Regions from separate parts of the Massilia suwonensis genome, predicted to be linked through region 1. Evidence: predicted binding sites of a transcription regulator. Region 1 holds the regulator's gene; the other holds the start of a gene.

Region 1 (4,610 bases):
AAACATTACCGTTTTATCATCGTTCAATAACAACCTGAAAGGACGATGTCATGCGCCGCCTCGTATTCTCCCTCCTTTTCGTCTGCCTCACTGCCAGCGCCGACGATCTCGCCGATGCCAACCGGCTGCTGGCCGCCAAGGATTATGCCAAGGCGCTACCGCTCTATACCAAGGCCGCGCAGGCCGGCAACCCGGAAGCGCAGTTCCGCCTGGCTGAAATGTACTGGTTCGGCGACGGCACGGCGCAAGACCTGGATGCCGCGCGCGACTGGATGGCAAAAGCGGCCGCTGCCGGCGTGCCCGATGCCAGGGAGTCGCTGGCCATCCTCGAGCGGCGCAAGACCCGCGGCAAGGAAATCAACTACTGGATGAGCGAATACCGCGGCGAAGAGCTGCGTTCCGGCAAGTACGCCTGCGCAGCGCCGGCGATCCCGGTCCTGTCCAAGACCAACGAGGAAATCCAGGCGGTCAGGGCTTCCGTCGCCACGTGGCAGGAGTGCTACAACGGCTTCGTCAGCAATTTCAATGCTGCGATGCCCCCAGGTAAAGTGATTCCACAGGACGTGCTCGACATGATGAGCCCGGCCGAATTCGAACGCGTGCAGGCCCATATCGAGCCGACCTACCGCAAGATCCTGGCCGACGCCCAAACCCAGGCCAATGCAACCCTGGCGCAACGCGACGCCTGGGAAAAGGCGACCCAGTCCTTCGTCAAGGAAGAGAACGTGCGCCGCAAACGCCAGATCGAACTGGAAACCACGCGCATCGTGCGCGACAACGAATTGCGCCTGCACGGCGGTACGGACGCGCGGGTAAGTACAGGTAAATAATCCGCAGGGAAGCGACTTCCCGGTTGAGCAGGGCCGCATCTCGCAGTATGATGGGCCTTGCTCAACCTGTTACTCCCATGAAAAAATTCCTGTTTTGTGCCGTCCTGTTCGCGAGCTTGCCCGTCAGCGCCGCGAACGATCTCGCCGCTGCCAACGCCTTGTTCGAGCAGAAAAAATATCCGGAAGCCCTCGCGCTGTACACCAGGCTGGCCAATGCCGGCAACGTCGACGCCCAGCAGCAATTGGGCCAGATGTACTGGTACGGCGAAGCGGGCGCCGTGGACGAGGCCAAGGCCGAGGCATGGTTCCGCAAGGCGGCCGCCAAAGGCAATGCGGTGGCCGCCAGCTCCCTGGTCGTCATGCAGCAGCGCGTGGAGCGGCGCGCCGACATCGATTATTGGGTAGGCAAATACGATGGAGCCGAGCTGAAAAGCGGAAAGTATTACTGTCCCGCGCCCCGGATCCCGGCCATCTCCAAGCAGCCCGACGAGATCGAGCGGGTGTCGGCGGCCATCTCCAACTGGCAAGCCTGCTACAACGGTTTCGTCGAAAACATGAACGCCTCCTCGCCCCTCGTCAAGCGCATTCCCGCCGATGTCGTGAAGCTCATGAACGCGTCAGAGACCGAACGCGCCAAGACCTATCTGGCGACGGTGCAGGAAAACCTGGTGGAAGAGGCCAAGGTAAGTGCCAAGCTGGTCCTCGCCGACGTTGCCGCCTGGCGCAGCGCGACCGAAGCCTACGTCAAGGAACACAAGGCGATCATCGACGCTGGTCCTTCGGCCGAGCGCCAACGCGAGATCGATGCGCGCAGGAGCAATTACAGCCAGACCGGGAAATAAACCGGGACGTAAAAAAGCCGCGTAAGCGGCTTTTTTTATGATCCGATGCAGCGATCCGGTGTGCAGGTCGAATGCGCCGGTCAGTGCCAGCTGCGCATCAAGCCAACCGCCAGGCCTTCGAGCGCGAACTCGTCGCCCGGTTCCACGCGGATGACCTTGAAGTCCGGGTTTTCCGGCAGCAGCTCGATCGTGTCGCCGGTCTTGCGGTAGCGCTTGACGGTGACGTCTTCGCCGAGACGGGCGACGACGATCTGGCCATTCTTGGCGCTGTCGATCTTTTTGACGGCGAGGAAGTCGCCATCCATGATGCCGGCGTCGCGCATCGACCAGCCGCGTACTTTCAGCAGGAAATCGGGGCGGGCGCCGAACATGGCCGGGTCGACGTTGTAGGTGGCCTCGACGTGTTCCTGGGCCAGAATCGGCGAGCCGGCGGCGACGCGGCCGACCAGCGGCAGCGACATCAGGAGGGCGGCCGGCACGTGCGGCACCGGTTCCGGCGTGGAGGCGCCGATCAGGCGGATGCCGCGCGAAGTGCCCGAAACGATCTCGATGGCGCCTTTGCGGGCCAGAGCCTGCAGGTGTTCCTCGGCGGCGTTGGCCGACTTGAAGCCCAACTCTTTGGCGATTTCGGCGCGGGTCGGCGGGAAGCCGGTATTGTCGATCGCTTCCTTGATCAGGTTCAGGATCTGTTCTTGCCTTGCAGTGAGCTTGAGCATGGATCTACCACGGGTTAATGATTCAGACTGTATTTTTGTACAGTATTCGTGGATTTGCAAGTGATACTTTCAAGTGCAGGCAATTTAAGCTGTTCATCGCGAGCATACGTCGGGTCAAGCCAACGTATGCTCTTCGATTACCTACATATTACCTATGTATCAGCCCCAGGGATCGAGGTCCCAGCCGCCCCAGCGGCATTGGTTTTCGTTCGTCCTGACGAAATAGTCCGTTTCTTCACCAGATCGATACCACCGGCCGGAACAGGTGAATTCAGCGTGGCCCACCTCGACCGAGTATGTTGCATCGCTATAGTAAATATTCGTGTAGCCGTACGGCGGCGCTGCATAGGCGGCAGCGGCGACGAAGGCCAGCGCTGCACCGATCAGGGAAGCTTTTTTCAGTTTCATGTCATTCTTTCTTAAAATGATGAAGTTAGGTCTGAAACGCACATTTGATCCCAGTCGCAAAGTTGCGACAAGGAAAGTTGGCATAGTTAAAATGTTAAATCAACAAACTTGCAAATTTTATCCATGCAGGGTTATACGCTTAGCTCTGGCGTACAGAAGTACCTGGCCCCTGCTGCCTGCCCCTAGGGTGATTGTGCTGCGCTCGAAGTCGCGTTATAATTGCCGGCTTTCCCTTCCCACACTCGTCTTGACGCCGAGGTGGGCATTTGTTTAAACGTCCTCAAGGAGTGTTGCATGCGTCATTATGAAATCGTTTTTATCGTCCACCCGGACCAAAGCGAGCAAGTCCCGGCGATGATCGAGCGTTACAAGACCACGGTGACGAGCCGCGGCGGTAACATCCATCGCGTGGAAGACTGGGGCCGTCGCCAGATGGCTTACCAGATCCAGAAGCTGCCGAAGGCACACTACATCTGCATGAACATCGAGTGCGACAACGAGACCCTGGTCGAGCTGGAAACCGCATTCAAGTTCAATGATGCCGTGCTGCGTCACCTGACCGTGAAGATGAAGAAAGCTGAAACCGCTCCATCGCCAATGATGAAGTCGGTCCAGCGCGAAGACGCAGCCAAGAGCCACCGCGCAGAAGCCCCGGCTGCTGCCCCGGCCGCCGCTGCCTGAATTCTTCTGCCAGGAATCGTGAACTCCTAGTGAACCAGCTTCAAGTCGTCGCGACGATTGCTGAACGCGACGTACTGCGCTACACCCCCGCCGGCGTGCCGGTCGTCTCGGCAATCCTGATGCACAATTCGCAGCAGGTCGAGGCAGGAGTGGAGAGACAGGTCCAGTTTGAAATCGCCGCGTTCGCCGCGGGAGAAATTTCGGGCCGTTTCGCAGCAGCAGAGCTGGGCGCCGCGCACCAGTTCACGGGATTTCTGGCCAGGAAGAATCGCAACAGCAAAGCCCTGGTGTTTCACATCATTGATTTCAGTGCTGCCGCTTAATTACCTAGCGGCCCACCTTTTAGATATACAGGAGCCTCAAAATGGCATTCGGTAAAAAGTTCGACAAAAACAAGGCTAAAGAAAAACTCAAGCGCAAACAGCAGAACCCGCTGTTCAAGCGTAAGAAGTTCTGCCGCTTCACCGCTGCAAACGTGGAACAGGTCGATTACAAAGACGTCGACACCCTGAAGGACTTCGTCCAGGAAAACGGCAAGATCATGCCGGCACGTCTGACCGGCACCAAGGCGCACTACCAGCGCCAGGTCGACACCGCGATCAAGCGCGCACGCTACCTCGCGCTGCTGCCGTACACCGACCTGCACAACGCCTAATCGCGGCTGTCAGTTCAGAACATCCTGGAGAAAAATATGCAAGTTATCCTTTTGGAAAAAGTTGTTAACGTCGGCAACCTGGGCGACGTGGTCAAGGTCAAGGACGGTTACGCACGTAACTTCCTGATCCCGCAAAAGATGGCCCGCCGTGCAACCCAGGCCGCTGTGGCCGAGTTCGAAGTCAAGCGCGCCGAGCTGGAAAAAGCTGCTGCTGAAAAGCTGGCTGCTTCGCAAGCCCAGGGCGACAAGCTGAGCGGCATGACCATCACCATCGCACAGAAAGCCGGCGTCGACGGCCGTCTGTTCGGTTCGGTCACCAACTTCGACATCGCCGAAGCCCTGAGCAAGCAAGGTTTCGCAGTCGAAAAGGCGCAAGTGCGTCTGCCGACCGGCCCGCTGAAGACCACCGGCGAGCACCCTGTTGCCGTCGCGCTGCACACCGACGTCGTCGTGGAAATCACGATCGCTGTCGTCGGCG
Region 2 (4,610 bases), on a different contig from region 1:
ACTGCTTCATCAGCTGCGGGCGGATCATCTCGTTGAGCTGCTCGGGTTTCGGCATCTCGGCCGGCGTCTTGTTCAGGCAGGCCTGCATCATCGTCGAAGACGCGGTGTTCGAAGTCAGGATGATGATCGTGTTGCGAAAGTCGATCTGGCGGCCCTCGGCGTCGTCCAATACGCCCTTGTCGAAGACCTGGAAGATCAGCATGGGATTTCCCAGAGGGTTTCTAATCGACACAGAAACGTCCATCTTAGGAGGTATGCCGTGCGCCCTACAGACGAAAATCAAGCAGGCTCGACAAGACCAAACCTGATGTCGTCGCGCCGCGGCGCCGGAGAAGAGAACATCCTCGCGATGCTGGAACGCGATTCGGCGCGGCGCCTGGGCCCGCGCATGTCGGGCGTGCGCCTGGCCTCCTACGGCGCGGCGGCGGCGCTGGCCGGCATCCTGGCCGGCGGCATCGCCTGGCTCGCCTACGACAACCACAAGAGCGCGCAGGAACTGCAGACCGCGCACGATACGGCCGACGTCGGCGTGCCGGTGGCGATTCCCGACGCCGCCGCACCGCCCCAGGCGCCGCCGGCAATCGCCGCCGCGCATCCGGTCGACGCGCCGCGCACCGCCCTCATCGTCGACGAATCCCCGCCCAAGCGCGAGGTCGCCGTCGCCAGCGCGGTGCCGCCGCTGGTGATGCTGCCGCCGCACGAAGTGAACGGCACGAAGCCGCCGCCGGCACCACCGGCGCAGGACAGCGTGCAGGCCAGGCCCGCCAAGCCGGAGCCCGTTCGCACGGTCGCACGCGTCGAGAAGAAAGCGGAGAAGACGGTAAAAGTCGCCTCCAACCCGACGAAAGCGGCGAAACCGTCGAAACCGGCTCAGGCGCGTAGCACCGCCCCTGCGAAAGCGAAAACCGGGAACAGCGCGCGGGCCCGCAAGCCTGCCGCGGCCGCCGACGCCCCGGTCGACAGCGACGTCGCCCTCATCTCCGCCATCATCCAGCACTCCGAGCGCCACCGCGGCGAGTCGAGCTGCAGCGGATCCAGGTGTCCATCGAAACCCGCCCGCCCCTGATGTGGCAAAAAACCACGGCAGCTCATCCATGCGGCCGAAAGGGTTGGGTCTTCGCACTGCGCGAGGCTATACTGTACATAAGCACAGTTGTCGCCTCACATCATGCACAGGGTTCTGGAAAACGAGTTTTATTACCTGGATAACTTCCAGAACGTCCTCGACTGGATCGGCGAGCGCTATCGCGACTTGCTGACCGACGAGGAGCAAGCCTTCATCGCCGCCTTCCCCACCCTGCCGCAAGCCGCACGCGCGCTCTTCGTGCGCATGGTCATGCGCAAGGGCGAGCTGTTCCGGGCCAGCAAGATGATCTACGCCGAGATCGGCTGCCCGGTCGAGGCGGCGCATCAGCTGCTGCCCAGCGGCTGGATCGCGCTCGATCCCGTACTGACGCTCGACGAACTGTTCGAACTGTTGGCCAAGCCGGAGATCGCCGCCGCCTTTGGTGACAAATTGCAGCAAAAGAGTGCGCGCAAGGCCGAGCAGCTCGAAGCCCTGCGCGAAGCATTCGGCGAGAGCCGCGCGTTTTCGAGCTGGTACGCCGGCTGCACCGACGTCGCCTTCCGCATCCTCGTGAAACCCCTTTGCGAGCGCCTGCGCCTGATCTTCTTCGGCAACCTGCGCCAGGACTGGACCGAGTTCGTGCTGGCCGACCTCGGCCTGTTCCGCTACGAGCAGGTCGAGTTCTCGCCCGCCTCGCGGGGTTTCCGCGACCGCCGCGACATCGACCATTACCTGCACCTGCACACATGCCGCGAACGCTTCGCCGAAGGGCTGGAGCCGATCGAGGACGTGCTGCAGGACCTGCCCCTGCAGCCCTTCGAGAATGACTGGCTCGACAGCCGGCGCGAAAAATTCCTGTTCCAGGTCGGCCAGCACGTCGAGAAGCTGCAGGACTGGCCGCGCGCGATCGACATCTACACCCAATGCGGCTACCCCGGCGCCCGCGGACGCGCGATCCGGGTGCTGGAAAAGGCCGAGCGCTATTCGGAGGCCTGGCAGCTGCTGCAGGAAGCGGAAAGCGCGCCGGAAAACGACGCCGAGCGCCAGCACCTGTCGCGCATGAAGCCGCGCCTGGCGCGTAAACTCGGCCATCCGAAGGCGATCGCTCCCCGCCCGCCGGCCCCGGTGCGCCTCGACCTGCGCCTGCCGGTGCCGGGCGACGGTCCCTGGGTCGAGGGCGCGGTGCGCGACTACCTCGGCAGCGAGGCGGCGCCCGTGTTCTACGTCGAGAACATGCTGGCGAACGCCCTGTTCGGCCTGCTGTGCTGGCGCGCGATCTTCGCCGCGATTCCCGGCGCCTTCTTCCACCCCTTCCACCGCGCGCCCGCCGACCTGTACAGCCTGGACTTCCACCAGCGCCGCGCCGCCGAATTCGCCGATTGCCTGGCCCAGTGCGAGGACGGCCGCTACCGCGCCACCATCCTCGCCCACTTCGAGGAAAAGGCCGGCATCTCCGCGCCCTTCGTGGCCTGGGAATACCTCGACCGCCCGCTATTGGAGCTGGCGCTCGACTGCATCCCCGCCGCCCACGTGAAGCGCTGGTGCGAACGCATCCTGGCCGACCTGAAGGCGAACCGCACCGGCTTCCCCGACCTGATCCAGTTCTTCCCCGACGAGCGGCGCTACCGCATGATCGAAGTGAAGGGGCCGGGCGACCGCCTGCAGGACAACCAGCTGCGCTGGATCGAGTACTGCGCCCAGCACGACATGCCGGTGGCCGTGTGCTACCTGCAGTGGGAGCAGGCCGCTTGAGCGAGGCGCAGTATGTCGTCGCGGTACGAGCGCTATGCGAATTCACGGCCAAGCGCGGTGATCTCGACCTGCGCTTCACGCCCTCGCCCACGGCCCAGGAAGGCATGGCCGGCCACGCGGTCGTCACCGCGCGCCGCGGTGCCGGCTATCAGACCGAAGTCTCGCTGAGCGGCGACTACGGTCCCCTGCACGTGCGCGGCCGCGCCGACGGCTACGATCCCGAGCAGAACCTGATCGAGGAGATCAAGACCTACCGCGGCCAGCTGTCCTCGATGCCGGACAACCACCGCCACCTGCACTGGGCCCAGGTGCGCGTCTACGGCCACCTGCTGTGCGCCGCGCGCGGGCTGGACCAGGTCGAGCTCGCGCTGGTGTACTACGAAATCGGCAGCGGTTTAGAAACCTCCCTGCGCGAGACGCGCAGCGCGGCCGAGTTGAAAGCGCTGTTCGAGGAAGCCTGCAGCCGCTTTGTCGCGTGGGCCGAGCAGGAATTGCGCCACCGCGAGGCGCGCGATGAGGGCTTGCTTGCGCTGCGCTTTCCCCATGCCGACTTTCGTCCCGGCCAGCGCCAGCTCGCCGAAGCCGTGTTCAAGGCGAATGCATCGAAGCGCTGCCTGCTGGCCCAGGCCCCGACCGGCATCGGCAAGACCATCGGCAGCCTGTTCCCGGTGCTGAAGGCGGCGCCGAGCCAGCGCATCGACAAGATCTTCTTCCTCGCCGCGAAGACCCCGGGCCGCCAGCTCGCGCTCGACGCGACCAGGACGCTGTGCGCGCACGCCCCCGAACTGCCGCTGCGCGTGCTGGAACTGACGGCGCGCGACAAGGCCTGCGAGCATCCGGACAAGGCCTGCCACGGCGACGCCTGTCCGCTGGCGCAGGGCTTTTACGACCGCCTGCCGGCCGCGCGCCAGGCCGCACTCGAGGTGCCGATGCTGGACCGCGCCGCCCTGCGCGAAGTCGGCCTGGCCCACGACGTCTGCCCGTATTACCTGGGCAGCGAGATGGCGCGCTGGACCGACATCGCGGTCGGCGACTACAACTATTATTTCGACGGCAGCGCGATGCTGTACGCACTGGCCCAGGCCAACGGCTGGCGCGCCAGCGTGCTGGTCGACGAAGCCCACAACATGGTCGCCCGTGCGCGCTCGATGTATTCGGGCGAGCTCGATCGCGCCGCCCTGCGCGCCGCCCGAGCCGGCGCGCCGCCGCTGGTGAAGAAGGCGTTGACGCGGATCGGCCGCGTCTGGGCCGAGATCGACGGGTCCGCTCCGCTGCCCTACCAGGTGCTCGACACGCCGGGCGACAAGCTGCTCGACGCCCTCACCGGCGCCACCAGCGCGATCAACGACTTCGTCGCCGAGAACCCCGGCGCGCTCGACCCGGACCTGCAGCGCTTCCACTTCGACGCCCTGCAGTTCACCCGCCTGGCCGAATCCTTCGGCGAGCATTCGGTGTACGACCTGACGCGCCAGCGCAATGAAAAGGACAGCCTGCTCTGCATCCGCAACGTGGTGCCGGCGTCGTTCCTGAAACCCCGCTTCGAACAGGCGCATTCCGTGACCCTGTTCTCGGCCACCCTCAGCCCCTGGCATTATTTCGCCGACCTGCTCGGCCTGCCCGAGGACAGCGGCTGGGTCGACGTCGAATCGCCCTTCCACGCCGGCCAGCTGAAAGTGCACATCGCGGCGCGCATCTCGACGCGCTACCAGCACCGCGCCGCCTCGCTGGCGCCGATCGCGCGCCTGATGGCGGACCAGTATGCCCAGGCGCCGGGCAACTACCTGGCCTTCTT

The links. The regulator LexA, encoded in region 1, represses DNA repair genes until DNA is damaged. The targets are predictions, from matches to a motif close to ACTGTATNNNNATACAGT.
Region 2: the regulator LexA is predicted to act here: its motif matches at 1,137-1,154, upstream of ACFPQ5_RS22830 (VRR-NUC domain-containing protein).

Annotation. Positions count from the first base shown of each region.
Region 1 covers NZ_JBHSMR010000013.1:1,578,013-1,582,622, reverse strand. The annotation lists gene ACFPQ5_RS15165 (tetratricopeptide repeat protein) at 51-830, shown strand; gene ACFPQ5_RS15160 (SEL1-like repeat protein) at 908-1,672, shown strand; gene lexA (transcriptional repressor LexA) at 1,753-2,388, opposite strand; gene ACFPQ5_RS15150 (DUF6289 family protein) at 2,548-2,796, opposite strand; gene rpsF (30S ribosomal protein S6) at 3,091-3,477, shown strand; gene priB (primosomal replication protein N) at 3,507-3,800, shown strand; gene rpsR (30S ribosomal protein S18) at 3,842-4,132, shown strand; gene rplI (50S ribosomal protein L9) at 4,169-4,610, shown strand, end outside.
Region 2 covers NZ_JBHSMR010000014.1:538,002-542,611, reverse strand. The annotation lists partial or broken gene ACFPQ5_RS22840 (AAA family ATPase) at 1-199, opposite strand, end outside; gene ACFPQ5_RS22835 (hypothetical protein) at 308-1,066, shown strand; gene ACFPQ5_RS22830 (VRR-NUC domain-containing protein) at 1,169-2,818, shown strand; gene ACFPQ5_RS22825 (helicase C-terminal domain-containing protein) at 2,815-4,610, shown strand, end outside.